DNA from 3 places in the Planococcus sp. TJ-301 genome. Region 3 is predicted to be linked to each of the others. Evidence: riboswitches for the same ligand, from Rfam matches in the RefSeq annotation. Region 3 holds a riboswitch; each other region holds the start of a gene.
The links. Region 3 has a riboswitch for S-adenosylmethionine ahead of AC4EHJ_RS08160 (methionine ABC transporter ATP-binding protein). Riboswitches for the same ligand answer to the same signal wherever they lie in the genome.
Positions count from the first base shown of each region.

Region 1: linked by a shared signal. The riboswitch ahead of AC4EHJ_RS10665 (transporter substrate-binding domain-containing protein) and the one ahead of AC4EHJ_RS08160 (methionine ABC transporter ATP-binding protein) in region 3 are both predicted to bind S-adenosylmethionine.
Region 2: linked by a shared signal. The riboswitch ahead of AC4EHJ_RS06350 (methionine biosynthesis PLP-dependent protein) and the one ahead of AC4EHJ_RS08160 (methionine ABC transporter ATP-binding protein) in region 3 are both predicted to bind S-adenosylmethionine.

Region 1 covers NZ_JBZDOH010000001.1:2,190,027-2,195,169, reverse strand. The annotation lists gene katG (catalase/peroxidase HPI) at 1-1,184, shown strand, start outside; gene solA (N-methyl-L-tryptophan oxidase) at 1,302-2,444, opposite strand; SAM riboswitch class I at 2,700-2,806, shown strand; gene AC4EHJ_RS10665 (transporter substrate-binding domain-containing protein) at 2,920-3,735, shown strand; gene AC4EHJ_RS10660 (amino acid ABC transporter permease) at 3,759-4,481, shown strand; gene AC4EHJ_RS10655 (amino acid ABC transporter ATP-binding protein) at 4,478-5,143, shown strand, end outside.
Region 2 covers NZ_JBZDOH010000001.1:1,244,731-1,249,873, forward strand. The annotation lists gene AC4EHJ_RS06335 (hypothetical protein) at 1-691, shown strand, start outside; gene AC4EHJ_RS06340 (hypothetical protein) at 850-1,020, shown strand; gene AC4EHJ_RS06345 (LLM class flavin-dependent oxidoreductase) at 1,113-2,120, opposite strand; SAM riboswitch class I at 2,513-2,616, shown strand; gene AC4EHJ_RS06350 (methionine biosynthesis PLP-dependent protein) at 2,694-3,815, shown strand; gene metC (cystathionine beta-lyase) at 3,812-4,984, shown strand; gene ystJ (NADP-dependent malic enzyme) at 5,034-5,143, opposite strand, start outside.
Region 3 covers NZ_JBZDOH010000001.1:1,656,598-1,661,740, reverse strand. The annotation lists gene AC4EHJ_RS08170 (MetQ/NlpA family ABC transporter substrate-binding protein) at 1-758, opposite strand, end outside; gene AC4EHJ_RS08165 (methionine ABC transporter permease) at 799-1,449, opposite strand; gene AC4EHJ_RS08160 (methionine ABC transporter ATP-binding protein) at 1,439-2,470, opposite strand; SAM riboswitch class I at 2,612-2,725, opposite strand; gene AC4EHJ_RS08155 (glycerol-3-phosphate acyltransferase) at 2,830-3,471, opposite strand; SAM riboswitch class I at 3,605-3,720, shown strand; gene AC4EHJ_RS08150 (O-acetylhomoserine aminocarboxypropyltransferase/cysteine synthase family protein) at 3,825-5,114, shown strand; gene metX (homoserine O-acetyltransferase MetX) at 5,127-5,143, shown strand, end outside.

The DNA of each region.
Region 1 (5,143 bases), 530 kb from region 3:
AGTGGGAGTTAACGAAATCTCCTGCTGGTGCATACCAATGGACGGCAAAAGATTTGCCAGAAGATCATATGGCGCCTGACGCAGAAGATGCATCCATCAAAGTGAAAACAATGATGACAACGGCAGACATGGCGTTGCGCATGGACCCGGCATACGAAAAGATTTCCCGCCGTTACTATGAAAATTTGGAAGAATTCCAAGATGCCTTTGCTCGCGCATGGTTCAAGCTTCTCCACCGTGACATGGGGCCAACAGTGCGTTACTGGGGACCAGAAGTTCCAGAAGAAGTATTGATTTGGCAAGATCCAGTACCGGAAGCACCAGGTACATTAAAAGACAAAGAATTGGATGAGCTGAAAGTGAAGATCCTTGAAAGCGGACTAAACCCACAGCTATTGGTTAAAACAGCTTGGGCTTCTGCCAGCACGTACCGTGATTCAGACAAGCGCGGCGGCGCCAATGGAGCACGCATCCGATTCGCTCCTCAACGCGATTGGGAAGTAAATGAGCCAGAAGAATTGGCCAAAGTTCTTTCTTTCTACGAGCAGTTGAAAGCAGAAACCGACAACAAAATCAGCATCGCTGACTTGATCGTGCTTGGAGGAAATGCTGCAATTGAACAATCTATAAAAGCAGCTGGATATGATATCGCTGTGCCATTTACTCAAGGTCGCGGAGATGCACTTGAAGTACACACCGATGCAGAAAGCTTCAAAGTGTTGGAGCCGATTTCAGATGGTTTCAGAAATTACCAGAAGAAAGAATATGCAACAAGCCCAGAAGAAATGCTGCTTGATAAAGCGAGCTTGCTTGGCTTAACAGCTCCGGAAATGACTGTATTAGTCGGCGGCATGCGCGCATTCGGTGCAAATTACCAAGGGGCTACAGAAGGAATTTTGACCGACAAAGTCGGCGTGTTAACAAACGATTTCTTCGTTAACTTGTTGGATATGAACATCGAATGGACGCCAGTCAAGTTCAATAAATACGAAGGCAAAAACCGTACGACGGGCGAAGTCGTACGCACAGCAACACGTTTTGACTTAGTATTCGGTTCGAATGCGATCCTTCGTGCAATTGCCGAAGTTTACGCACAAGACGACAGCAAAGAAAAATTTGTTCGCGATTTCATCAAAGCATGGAACAAAGTGATGAATGCCGATCGTTTTGATGTAACGAACTAATAAGAAAAAATCCTGGCCAGGAGCATCATACTGGCCAGGATTTTTTTGCCGTAAGTCCTCTTTAATTAAAAAATGCTTGCGGTTTTTTATTTCATAAAAGATGTTCGAGGCATTCCATCATAAACCGAATCTTTTAAGCGAGAAGATGGAAATATCAAATTCGCTCCGGCCTGCTAAAGCCATTTGGCTTAATACTTCGCCCATCACACTGCCAAACTTAAAGCCATGCCCAGAAAAACCGCAGGCGAAAATGACACGATCATTTTCCGGATGGAAGTCGACGATAAAATCATTGTCACTGGATAACGTATACAAACAGGTTTTCCCTTGTTCAAGTTTCCCGTTTGCTTCAGGCAGGTAGCTTTCAAGAAAATGCCTCAAATCGCCTTCATCTGCATCGTATAATCCGAAATTCTGTTTTTGCAGATGCGGATCAATTGCTTGTCCTCCATCCGATCTACCGATTTTAAGCCCAGTGCCATTCAGGCTAGGAAAACCATAAAACTTTTTATCATGGTCTTCTACGTAAAAGGAAGGGAAATGGGCCGCATCGTATAGGGAATGAGGGGCTTCGAACCAACCGACGGCTTTGCGTGTCGGCTGAATGGGCAGCTTTAAATCGGGCAGTAGTTTCGCAGCCCATGCCCCGGCAGTGACAATCACTTTCTTGGCAAGGAATTCCGCATTTCCGGTTGAAATTTTAACGCCTTTCGCATCATGTAAATCGATGTGCTGAACAGGTGTATTGGGCATAAAATGTGCTTCGTTCGCAAGCGCAATTTCTTTATACGCCCGAATCGCATTCTCGCTGTAAATGACACCGGATTCCGTTTCAAAGCAGCCGATAAAATGGTCCGGCACTGAAAAGCCGGGCCATCGCTCTATAATTTCAGTGCTGTTGAGAACCTCTAACGATAGGTCATACTTTCTGGCAGCTGCAATAGTTTCCTGTAGAAAAGGGGATTCCTTCGGGCCAAGGCCAATCACTCCGGTTTTTTCAAAAATCTTGGTGCCGGTCTGCCGCTCTAATTCCTCCCATAGCTGCTGGGCACGCAGCACTAACGCAACGTATTGTCGGCCTTCGCCATAAGCATGCCGGATCAAGCGGGTATCCCCGTGGTGGCTGCCATTAAGGTGAGGCGGGTCGAAGGCATCGATCAATAGCGTTTTTGCGCCTTGCTGTGCTAAAAAGGCGCCGGCCGCCATGCCCATGGTTCCGGCGCCGATGATGGCGGCATCGTAAAGAGATTCGTTTGTCATTTTTATATCACTCCCATACTTGCTGAATTTGAAACGTTTTAAGAAGGCAGGCTGGCCTGTAAAATAAATGGATATGAATTATTATTAGAATAGTAGTGAAGATTTGAATCATTGTCAATCAGCCATTGTACGCCCAGCAATCATAAATTCCGGATTTCCACAAAAATAATTTGTGTAAATTCAAAATAAAAGAAAAATTCATTTGACATGAGGAGCAATGTCAAATACTATCGTTAATATGTAAAAAAATTAAATAACTTATCAAGAGAGACTGAGGGACAGGCCCTGTGACGTCCAGCAACCATCATTTTTATGAGAGGTGCTAATTCCTGCAGAATGGTTTTCATTCTGAGAGATAAGAAATTGGTTGAGCCTCTTTCCTATTGGAAGAGGCTTTTTTGTATCAAAAAACAGGGAGATTTCCCGCGTGCTTCGCACGGATAACACCACTTAGACAAAGAAAAGGGGCTTGAACATGAAAAGAAACCATTATTTATTCGTATCGCTGTTTTTATTAGTAGGTGTAACTGGAGCATTAAGCGGGTGTTCATCAAAGGAAGCAACAAGCGCAACGGGCGACCAAGTGATTTTGGTAGGGACGCAGAATGATTATCCACCGTTCGCTTTTGCGGATGATAACAACGAATTGACCGGGTACGACATCGACGTTGTAAAAGCGATTGATGAACAATTGGATGGCTACGCATTCGAGTTTGTCGCCGTTCCGTGGGACAGCATGTTTCTGGCTTTGGAATCCAATAAAATCCAGGCAATAGCGGACCAAGTAGCGAAGACGCCTGAACGCCAGGCAAAATACTTATTCACCGACGAGTCTTATTTTGCCGCTGAAACGGTCATTGCCGTGAAATCCGGGAGAGAAGATATCCAAACAGTCGAAGATCTGGAAGGCAAGGCGGTCGGCGCATTAGCGGGCGATTCGTATACGCTTTTGCTGGAGGAATACAACGAAACGGCGAAAACCCCTATCGACTTGAAATACAGCGAAAGCGGCAACCCTTCAGAAATTCTGCAGGATGTCCAAAATGGGCGTGTGGATGCCTATGTCAATGATCCAATTATGATCAATGCGGTGTTGGAAAAGAACGATTTAGGCGTCGAAATTGTGGGCCAGCCCTTGGTCAATGATGATATGGGGATTGTCTTGAAAAATGGCGAGCAGGGCGAAGAGTTGAAAGCATTGGTTGATCCGATTCTGGAACAGCTTAAACAGGACGGCACCTTAGCAGAACTATCGAAAAAGTGGACTGGCGGAGAATATATTCCTGAATAAAAGTTCCTGGAAGGAAAGAGAAAATGGAGAATTTACTGGATCTGAATTTTTTAATCGATAGTTTTCCTGCGATTGTTTCACGGCTGCCCATTACGATCGGAATAGCGGTCGGCTCATTGGTATTAAGTTTGTTTATCGGCGTTTTTACGGCATTGATTAAAATATATAAGGTTCCGGTATTAAGTGTAATTTCATCGATATACGTATCTTTTATCAGGGGAACGCCTTTGCTGGTTCAAATCTATCTCGTGTTTTATGGAATACCGAAGATCATTTACTTTCTGCAGATCGAATACGGTTGGCTGCAATCCGCAGACGTCAATAGCATTGCGCCTGAAGTATATGCGTTAATGGCATTTTCCATCAACCTCGGCGCGTATTTATCCGAAACGATCCGTTCCGCAATTGAATCGGTGGACCGCGGCCAATTTGAAGCCGCGAAAGCGATCGGCATGAGCCCGACGGCTATGATGCTGAAAATCATCTTCCCGCAGGCTTTGGCCGTAGCCATACCGAACCTCGGCAATATGTTCATCAGTACGATCAAAGACACATCTCTTGTGTTCATCATCGGCGTCGTGGACATTATGGGGCAAGCCAAAATTCTTGGTTCGCGCGGCTTGGCATTTTTTGAAGTATATATTGCGGTATCCATTGTCTATTGGATTCTTTGCATTATCGTGGAGCGGGTGCTAGTGAAAATAGAGAAGCGGGCGCGCAGATATGAAAGAGGGATTGCGGCATGATCAAGTTAGAAAACATCCACAAATACTATGACAGCCAACACGTCCTGAAAGGAATCAACCTAAAGGTCTCTAAAGGTGAGATTGTATCGATTTTGGGTCCAAGCGGATCAGGAAAATCGACGCTGCTGCGCTGCATCAATTTCCTGGAACAGCCGACGAGCGGAATCGTGGAAATCGGCGGCAAAAGAGTGGACGTTGAATCTGCAAGCAAGGCAGATATTTTCGCGTTAAGGACGTCGACCGGTATGGTCTTTCAACAATATAATTTATTTAAAAATTTGACCGTGCTGGATAATGTGATGATCGGCTTGACGAGCGTCAAGCAATTGAAGAAAGACGAAGCAAAAAAGAAGAGTCTGGACATCTTGGAACGTGTGGGATTGACGAATCGGCTCAGCTATTACCCGGCACAATTATCCGGCGGCCAGCAGCAGCGGGTCGGCATTGCCCGTGCGCTTGCGCTGAATCCGGAAGTTTTATTGTTCGATGAACCGACGTCTTCACTTGACCCAGAGCTGGTTGATGAAGTTTTGGCCACGATTAGAAGCGTAGCAGCTACTGGGAAGACGATGTTTATCGTGACCCATGAGCTCCAGTTCGCCCGTGAAATCTCGGACCGCGTCATTTTCATGGAAGACGGCGTGATTGTCGAAGAAGGAACA
Region 2 (5,143 bases), 410 kb from region 3:
GCGGAACATTACGCTATTCAGCTTGCCGCTCGGCAGCTATACGTTAACGGAGCGACAATTAGACAATGGCACCACAATTGTTTTCGAACATCTTGAAAACACAAGCTGGCTGCCGTTCGTCGTCTCTATGAATACAGCAGGCATCGGAGACGCAGACGTGCGTTCTTGGAACCCCGAACCCGGCATGCTCACAACAGATCCGGAATACGGCAACGACCCGACTACTAATCCATACGGCATCATTGCGATGGATTCTGCTGAAATCCTGCAAGGCAATATTTACGTTTCACGGAATCTGGCGCTTGGAAATGGCGATCCAGTCAACGAATTGCGCCATGAAATAACGGAATTGACAATCGAAGAAGGCAAACTTCTGAAAAACTTTTGGCTTCCGCCGAAGCATCAAGCTGACAGCTGGTTCTTGATGTCGCCGGAACCCTTTTTCAGCCTTCTGCAAGACGAGGAAGCTTGGCTTTCGCACACGGCTCAAAATCCACGCGAACGGTTGAACTGGCTGACACCGGAAGGGCCAATGGTGAAGATTCCCCTGACTGATGATCTACGCACAGAAATGGCTTATAGCGCATCTTCTAATACCGCTGGAGCAATAGCAGAGGAATGGCAAAAAGATTCTCCAGCTGTCTATTTCGAAAGCATCCTGTTGAATGCCGAAGCAACCGAACAGCAATAACCAAAACCCGCTCGAGCCACAAGCTCTGGCGGGTTTTGGTTTCAATAAAAAGCATTGAAACTTTATTAATGACGGAATAGTCAGTATAATAAAGCATATAGACGTCCGCCTTCCTTCACTGGCTTTAATCAAACATCAGCGGAAAGGAGGTCGTTCCAATGGCCAAAATCAGAATCGATCCGCAGGAAACACCGCGCGAAATCGAAGAAGATTATAATGCTGCCCAAAACATGATTGGCGAAGGCGCACCAGATTATGCCAACTCGAAAGATGACGATGCACCCCAGGAAATCAAAATTGAAGCGCAGCAAGCTAAACGGCTCCAATAGCTTCCGCTCCTTGCACCGCCAAATCCTGGCGGTGCTTTTTATTGCACAAAAAAATCCCCGCCAAAGCGATTGCTTTAGCAGAGACATGGTATTTATTCCATCATATCACCAAGAAGGCTGTAAGAACGCAGGCGGTCTTCAAGATGAAAAATCTGGGAATTGACAATGACTTCGTTCGCTCGGGTTTTATTGATAAAGTTCCGCAGCTTTTCGCGGACCACATCCGGTGTGCCGACAATCATCGATTCTGAAGCCAGTTTTTCTTTGAAAATGGCAATTTCACGGTCCGACCAAACCTTTTCGAGATCATCGATCGGCGGCTGGAAATGGGTCGGCATACCTCGCATCAGCGCAAACATCTGCTGCTGGCCGGATGTTGCAAGCCATTCCGCCCTCTCCTGTGTATCCGCTGCAATGACATTGACGCCGACCATGGCATACGGCTCTTTCAATGCGGCGGAAGGTTTAAAGTTCTGGTGGTAGAGCTGCAAAGCCTGAATCGTGTAGTCCGGCGCAAAATGGCTGGCAAATGAAAATGGCAAGCCTTTAATCGCCGCAAGCCTAGCACTGAAGCCGCTTGAACCAAGCAGCCAAAGCGGCACATCCAGACCGGTTCCAGGAAAAGCGCGGACGCTGCCTTTTGGATTTTCGGAAAAATAGTTTTGCAGTTCTTCTACTTGCTGTGGAAACTCATCCCCGCTGCTGTGCAACGTTCGGCGCAGCGCATAAGCTGTCGCCTGGTCGCTCCCGGGCGCGCGCCCTAAACCAAGGTCAATGCGGCCGGGGTACAGCGATTCAAGCGTACCGAATTGCTCTGCGATAACGAGCGGCGCATGGTTCGGCAGCATGACGCCTCCTGAACCTACACGGATCCGCTTTGTTTGCCCGGCAATGTGGCCGATTAAAACTGATGTCGCAGAACTGCCGATGCCCGGCATATTATGGTGCTCAGCAAGCCAAAGCCGGTTAAAACCTAATTTCTCTACATGCTGCGCCAATTCGACGCTGTTCTTGAATGATTGAGCCGCATCGCTGTCTGCGTTGACCGGCGCCAAGTCTAGCACAGCCAATGGTATGTTTTCGAATTTTTTACTAGTCATCATTCATCACTCCTCACTTTTACAAGTGTAGCGGTATTTTCTTTTTTCTACACGGTTCCTGCTCAGCACCCAGAAAAACCAGTCAATTGCTTTTCCCGATAATGTTTTTCAAGGCGCTCGGTTTTCTTGAACGCATCCCTTCTTACCTAGTCAAGATAGACTTTTCCGATGTCCATTCAAGATGAAACGACAGTTCGTTCAACTTTTTCGTAATTCAAATTAACCGGAAAGAAACAGAGCCATCTCAACTTTCTGATCTACAAATAATTTTTTAAAAATTTAAACTTTCCCTTGTAAAATTCGCCCTGCTGTATTAAAGTAAACTTTATCTAAAGGCGCTGTTTGATCGGTGGACCTTTACCCTGCACGCACATTAAAACTTCATATTTTATTTCTTATCTAGAGAGACGGAGGGATTTGGCCCTGTGAAGTCTCAGCAACCAGCCCTTATGGCTACGGTGCTAATTCCAATAAGCCTCGGCTTAGAAGATGAGAAGATTAGGTTCCCAAAACAGGGGCTTTCTTCTTTTTCAAGAAGCGAGCCCCTGTTTTTATTTTGAAAGGATGATTCCCATGGAAAAATTCGGCATTGAAACGCAACTAGTGCAATTAGGCAATAAAACCGATAAAACGACAGGGGCGGTCAGCACCCCAATTTATTTGTCGACCGCTTATGAACATGAGGGGCTTGGCAGGTCGACAGGCTATGATTACACGCGCACCAAAAACCCGACTCGCTCCGTACTGGAAGAAGGCATCGCCGCTCTTGAAGGCGCGGATGCTGGATTTGCCTGTAGTTCCGGAATGGCGGCAATTCAACTGGTGCTGTCGCTGTTCAGGCCTGATGACGAGCTATTGGTACCGGAAGATATTTACGGAGGCACTTACCGGCTGCTCCAGCATTATTCGGAGATTTACAATATCCGCACCGTTTACGCAGATTTCAATGATGTCAGCCACACTGAAAGCTTGATCACAGATAAAACGAAAGCGTTATTCATCGAGACGCCAACCAATCCATTGATGCAGGAAATCGACCTGGCCGCCTACGGAAAACTGGCGAAAAAACATGGTTTGCTGCTCATTGCCGACAACACCTTTTTAACGCCTTACCTTCAACAGCCTATAACATTAGGCGCAGACATCGTCGTGCACAGCGCGACAAAGTATATCGGCGGCCATAATGACGTGCTCGGCGGCTTGGTTGCTGCTAAAGGCCAGGCGCTTTGCGAGAAACTGGGCGTGCTTCACAATTCAGCTGGCGCAGTGTTATCGCCGTTCGATTCCTGGTTGTTGATCCGCGGCTTGAAGACGCTGCCGCTTCGCATGAAACAGCACGAAAAAAATGCGTGCGAAGCTGCTGAGTTTCTGGCACATCACCCTGCGGTCACAGATGTCCTTTATCCCGGAAAAGGAGGCATGTTGTCATTCCGCTTGCAAGACGCATCATTGGTCGGTCCGTTTCTGGAAAATTTGGAACTGATCACGTTCGCTGAAAGCCTGGGCGGCGTGGAAAGTTTCATCACCTATCCCGCCACCCAGACGCACGCCGATATCCCTTATGAAGAGCGGACGCGCCGCGGAATTTGCGATTGCCTGCTCCGCTTTTCCGTCGGCATCGAAGACATTGAAGACCTGACAGCCGATCTTACCCAAGCATTCGCAAAACTGGACAAGGAGGTCCTTCGCCTATGACACATTTGGAAACTCAATTCATCCACGCAGCCGGAGTCGACAAAGAAACCGGGGCGGTCAATGTCCCGATTCACTTGTCTTCCACATACCATCAGGCCAGCTTTGACGAATTCGGACCGTTCGATTACAGCCGCTCCGGCAATCCCACACGTTTAAAGCTGGAAGAAACCATTGCCAAACTCGAAGGCGGCACACGCGGATTCGCTTTCGCTTCCGGCATGGCTGCCATTTCTTCCGCGTTCATGCTGCTGTCGGCTGGCGACCACGTCCTTGTATCGGAAGATGTCTACGGGGGCACTTACCGCTTTGTCACGGAAGTGCTTACCAAATTCGGAATTTCCTATAGCTTTGTCGACATGACCGACCTCAGCGAAATGGCCGCAACTATCCAGTCCAATACGAAAGTCGTTTATATAGAAACACCATCCAATCCGGTCATGAATATCACTGACATCGAAATAGCCGCCAAGCTCGCAAAAGCCAATGGCTGCTTAACATTTGTCGACAATACATTCATGACGCCTTTGTACCAGAACCCGCTTGCTTTGGGCGCAGATGTCGTCTTGCACAGCGCGACGAAATTTCTATCCGGCCACAGCGATATCATCGCGGGGCTCGCAGTCGTCAAAGATCCGGAATTGGCGGATCGTCTCGGCTTTATTCAAAATACGTTCGGTTCGGTCTTGGGGGCTCATGATTCCTATACCTTGATCCAAGGCATCAAAACTCTGGGCGCACGGTTGAAGCAATCATCCGCTTCTGCCCGTGTCATTGCGCAATATTTGCATAGCCATCCCGCCGTGGAAGAAGTCTATTATCCGGGCTTCACATTCCATCCGGGCAATCCGATCCATGAGCGCCAAGCACGCGACGCGGGAGCTGTTGTATCGCTGCGCCTGAGAGACAAAGATGCTGCCCGGATTTTTGTGGAGAGCCTCCAAATTCCGGTATTTGCGGTAAGTTTGGGAGCAGTCGAAACGATTCTTTCTTACCCGGCGACAATGTCCCATGCATCTATGCCGAAAGAATACCGCGAGAAGCGCGGCATCACAGACGGTGTTCTGCGTTTATCTGTCGGCCTCGAAAACCGCGACGATTTGCTGGAAGACCTTGAACAAGCGCTGCAAAAAGTCCGCCGCGCAATACAAACTCCCGAACTGGTGAAATAAATTCCCGAACAAAACCGCCCATTCAACTTGCTGAATGGGCGGCTTTCTTTTAATATATCGTTTTTCCTGAAAGAGCTTCCTGTGCAGCGGAGGCATTTGTACCAATCGGCCGCTTAGCCACACCCGTATCAATCGCAGCTTGCGCCACTGCGGCTGCTA
Region 3 (5,143 bases):
TTCGTGTCTTCCTGTTGGTAAAGCTCAACGATTTTCAGGAAGTCCGGATCTTCTGCATTTTCTTCACTCGCTGCAATCAAGTTGATGTATGGTGTTGCTGTTTCACTTTCACGGGCAATCGGGTCTTCAGTAGGGTTCAAGCCGGCATCTACTGCAATGCCGTTATTGATGATTGAAGCGGCAACGTCACCCATTGCACGTGGTGTTTGGCCAGAAATCATCGGTACAATTTCAAGTTTTTTCGGGTTATCCGTAATGTCATCAGCTGTTCCTGTCAAACCGGCATCATCCGCAAGTTCGATCAAGCCTGCTTCTTCAAGGAGCAGCAAGGCGCGGCCCATGTTCGTCGCTTCGTTCGGTACGGCGATTTGTGAACCTTCAGGCAGTTCTTCGATCGACTTGTGTTTTTCAGAGTAAAGGCCCATTGGCGCAATGACAGTCGAGCCGATCGGAACGATATCCAGTTTATGTTCTGCGACAAATTCATCGAAATAAGAAATCGTTTGGAATGCGTTCAAATCAAGTTCACCTTCTGCTAAGGCAATGTTCGGTGCAACGTAATCAGAGAACGTGACGATTTCAAGTTCGATTCCTTCTGCTTCGGCTTTTTCAGCAATGTGGTCCCAAATCGTCGTGTCAGAGCCGCTGATGCCTAGTGTGACTTTTCTGTTGCCGTCAGCGCCTTCTTCGTCGTTGCCGCAAGCTGCCAGCAGCAATGCGAGTATCGTTATCAATAAAAAAGCTGTAATTTTTTTCATGTGGGTTTCCTCCAATAATGGTTTAAGTTGTCGTTCGTTTTTATCTTCTTCTGACTTGCTTGGATAATAGGTTGCCAGCGGATTGGACGCCTTGCACCAGGACGACTAGAATCGCTACTGTGATGACCATGACCATTGTGTCGAAACGCTGGTAGCCGTAAGTGATGGCGAGATCTCCGAGTCCGCCGCCTCCGATGGCGCCTGCCATGGCAGAAGCGCCGATCAAGCCGACAATAGCAATTGTCAGGGCGAGCACCAGTGAACTCAATGCTTCCGGTATCAAAAAGCGGAAAATAATCTGGGCAGGAGAGGCACCCATGGCTTGCGCGGCTTCAATGACGCCTTTATCAACTTCGAGCAGCGAGTTCTCAATCAAACGGGCGATATATGGGCCGGCGTAAAAGACCAGCGGGACAATCGCTGCCGCCGTACCGATCGACGTGCCGACAATCAGCCTCGTTAGCGGGATGATGGCGACCATTAAGATGATGAACGGCACAGAACGGAAAATATTGATGACGATGTTCAGTACTTTTGATACGGGTTCATTGGCCAGCAAATGGTCTTTACGGGTGACGACTAGCAATATGCCGAGCGGGAAGCCGATTAACAGGGAGAAGAAGAATGATGCACTGGTCATATAAACGGTCTCCCACAGTGCTTCCAAAATTTGTTCGTTATCAATTAGCATAATGCTTCACCTCCTCAACCTTGACGCTGCCGCTGCGGATTGTCGCGAGCGCTTTTTGTATCTCTGCAGCAGGGCCGGTAAATTCAACAATCAGATTGCCATACGGCTCGCCTTGCAATTCAGTAATGTTGCCGAATAAAACATTCAAATCTAAATTGAAATCACGTGAAATGCGGGACATCAGCGGCTGTCCGACTGACGAGCCGGTGAATTGAACGCGGTAAATGGAATGGCTTCGTGCCGGATCCGCCAGCTGTGCCAGTAACGACGGCGGCAGCTCATCGTTCATGACCGAGCGCACGAAGCGCTGGGTGGTCGGTTGCTGCGGATTGGTGAAGACATCAAATACTGTTCCTTTTTCGATGATTTTGCCGGCTTCCAGGACTGCGACTTTGTCGCAGATTTCACGGATGACGCCCATTTCATGTGTGATGAGCAAAATCGTGATGTTGTATTCCTGGTTGATGCGGCGCAGCAGTTCAAGAATAGATTGCGTGGTCTGCGGGTCCAGAGCGGAAGTCGCTTCGTCGCATAACAGCACGGAAGGATTAGTGGCAAGCGCCCGGGCGATTCCGATGCGCTGTTTCTGGCCACCCGATAATTGATCCGGATACTTCTCCGCTTGGTCAGCCAAGCCGACGAACTCCAGCAAGTTTTTGACTTGTTCCTTAATTTTATCCTTCGGTGTGTTGGCCAGCAGCAGTGGCATAGCGACGTTATGGTAGACCGTTTTGGAATTCAGCAGATTGAAATGCTGGAAAATCATACCGATGTCTTTTCGCGTTTTACGGATTTCACTGCCTGACAAGGCCAGGATATCTTTTCCGTGAATCAGCACTCGCCCGGTAGTCGGGCGTTCCAATAGATTGACTGTGCGGATCAGTGAACTTTTCCCAGCGCCGCTGAAGCCGATGACTCCGTATATTTCTCCGGTCTCAATCGTCAAATCAATGCCATTCAAAGCGTGGATTTCCTGTTTTCCGGATTGGTAGGTTTTTGTGACCTCCTCGAATTGAATCATGTAAAAGCGCCTCCTCAAGCTGAGTGTATCTATGCAAATCTCTTCGGTACAGATCAATCTTTCCAAAAGTGAACGATAAAAAGCCCTCTTTTTTTCTTAATCCATAAGAAAAAAAGAGGGCTTCGGCATGAAACCATCTCGTTCTCATCTTCCAAATGCACGGATGCATTTGCAGGAATTAGCACAGTTTTCGCATGAAGCGAATCCGCTGCCGAAACGTCATAGGGCCTGTCCCTCGGTTTCTCTGGATAAGAAAGTGATGTACGTATTCGATTTGTAATGCTTACTTTAAAGGGGACTGTTGTAAAAGTCAACTAAAACTCCAAAAAATTTTTTGGACTTATTTCTGCCAGCCTATGTTAAGCAGAACCGGCGGATTTTTTGCGCAGCACTTCAGAAACCTTTTTTTCGGTGCCTTCCCGAACGCGCGCAATATTTTCAAGATGCTTCCAGATCGCCATTGCAAACAGCAGAATTGCAAAGGCTGGTGGCCAAAATCCTTCAGCTGGAAAAATCGCGATAGCTAAAAGCATGAGGTAAAGGACCAGCACGCCAGCGATGAGATAGTCGGTGGCGAGTGAAACGGCAACCAATAATAGGAGGGCGGCAATTCCAAATTTCCAATCCAGTGCCAGCATGACGCCAATAAGCGGTGCTGTTCCTTTGCCGCCGTTGAACTTCATATAGACGGGAAAGTTGTGGCCACAAACGACGCCCGCGCCAACGGTGAACAGCAAGGTCCAGACTGTTCCATCCGAAAGCGCCGATGCGTCGAGCAGCAGCCGAAATCCGGCCACTGCAGCAAATCCTTTAATAATGTCGAAGGCGGCGACGAGTGCGCCGAATTTCCAGCCAAGCACAATTGCGGCGTTCGACGCTCCGGAGTTTTTAAGGCCTTCTTTATTGATGTTGACGCCCGTCAACAGCTGAGGGATGAGCGAGCCATGCAAAGAACCAATAATATAACCTGATATGAGTGCGGAAATTGTCCAAAATAACATCTGTATTCTCCTCCTTCCCTTCATTTTAACGCAACCGATGCTGGAAGGTTTCGAAATTATTTGAATTTTATTCTTGACATTGCTGGCCTTTCTTTTTATACTTCACAACAAGATGGAAAACTAAATCTGAATACTCTTATCAAGAGAGGCGGAGGGAATAGGCCCTGTGATGCCCAGCAACCAACAAGCGCAGCTTGGAAAGGTGCTAAATCCTACAGATCCGGTACGACGGGATCTGGCAGATGAGAGGAGGTATACCCGTATTTGACGGCCCTCTTCTTAATCGAAGAGGGCTTTTTCTGTTCCCTCCTCAACCTTGGTTTCCATCCATAAAACCTTAGGAGGAATACGAAATGACAAATTTTAAACCGGAAACGCTTTTATTGCATGGTGGACAGCAGCCTGATCCCGTAACAGGCTCAAGAGGGGTGCCAATTTATAAAACGACTTCTTATGTGTTTAAGAATACGGAGCATGCCCAGAATTTATTCGGCTTGAAAGAAGCCGGCAATATCTATTCACGCATTATGAATCCGACGGTGGACGTATTTGAACAGCGAGTGGCGCTTCTCGAAGGCGGCACTGCAGCTGTGGCGCTGGCATCTGGGATGGCGGCTATCGCTTTCTCCATTCTGAATGTAGCAGAAGCGGGCGATGAGATCGTCGCGGACAGCAACTTGTACGGCGGTACTTACAGCCTCTTTGCAAATACATTGCCGAGATACGGTATTACGGTTAAGTTCGTCGACGGCAAGGATCCGGAAAATTTCCGTGGAGCCATCACCGATAAAACAAAAGCACTGTTTGGCGAAATTATCGGCAATCCGAGCCTGAATGTCTTCGATGTCGAAAAAGTGGCCAACATTGCACATGACAATGATATTCCGTTATTGATTGACAATACGTTTGCATCGCCTTATGGCAGCAACCCGATCGAATTCGGAGCCGATGTGGTCATCCACTCCGCAACAAAATGGATTGGCGGCCATGGTACAACAATCGGAGGCGTAGTTGTCGATGGCGGGAAATTCAATTGGAACAACCCGAAATTCCCAAGCTATACCGAACCCGATGAAAGCTACCACGGCATACGTTACGGAATCGACGCAGAAGGTGCTTCCTTTGCAACGAAATTGCGCGTTCAGCTGCTGCGTGATTTTGGCCCGTCTTTGAGTGCGGAGAGCGCGCATGCATTTTTACAGGGCTTGGAGACGCTGCATCTGCGGATTCCGCGCCATAACAGCAACGCACAGGCCATAGCGGAATATTTGAGAGACCATCCACAAGTGGAATGGGTCAATTATATCGGATTTGAAAATCATCCATCACATGGATTGGCGCAGAAATACTTGAAGGATGGATATGGATCGATCGTCAACTTCGGTGTTAAAGGTGGACGTGAAGCTGGACGTAAATTGATTGATAGCGTTGGATTGTGGTCACATGTCGCCAACGTCGGCGATGCCAAATCGTTGATCATCCATCCGGCGTCGACAACGCATCAGCAATTGTCTAAAGAGGAACTTGAGTCATCGGGCGTCACGGAAGAATTGATTCGCTTGTCGGTCGGCCTTGAGAATCCGGAAGATTTGATTGCAGACCTTGAGCAGGCCATACAAGCTGCAGTTTTAGAAAACGTTTAGGAGGAATGCGGAATGGTTAGCGTATCTAT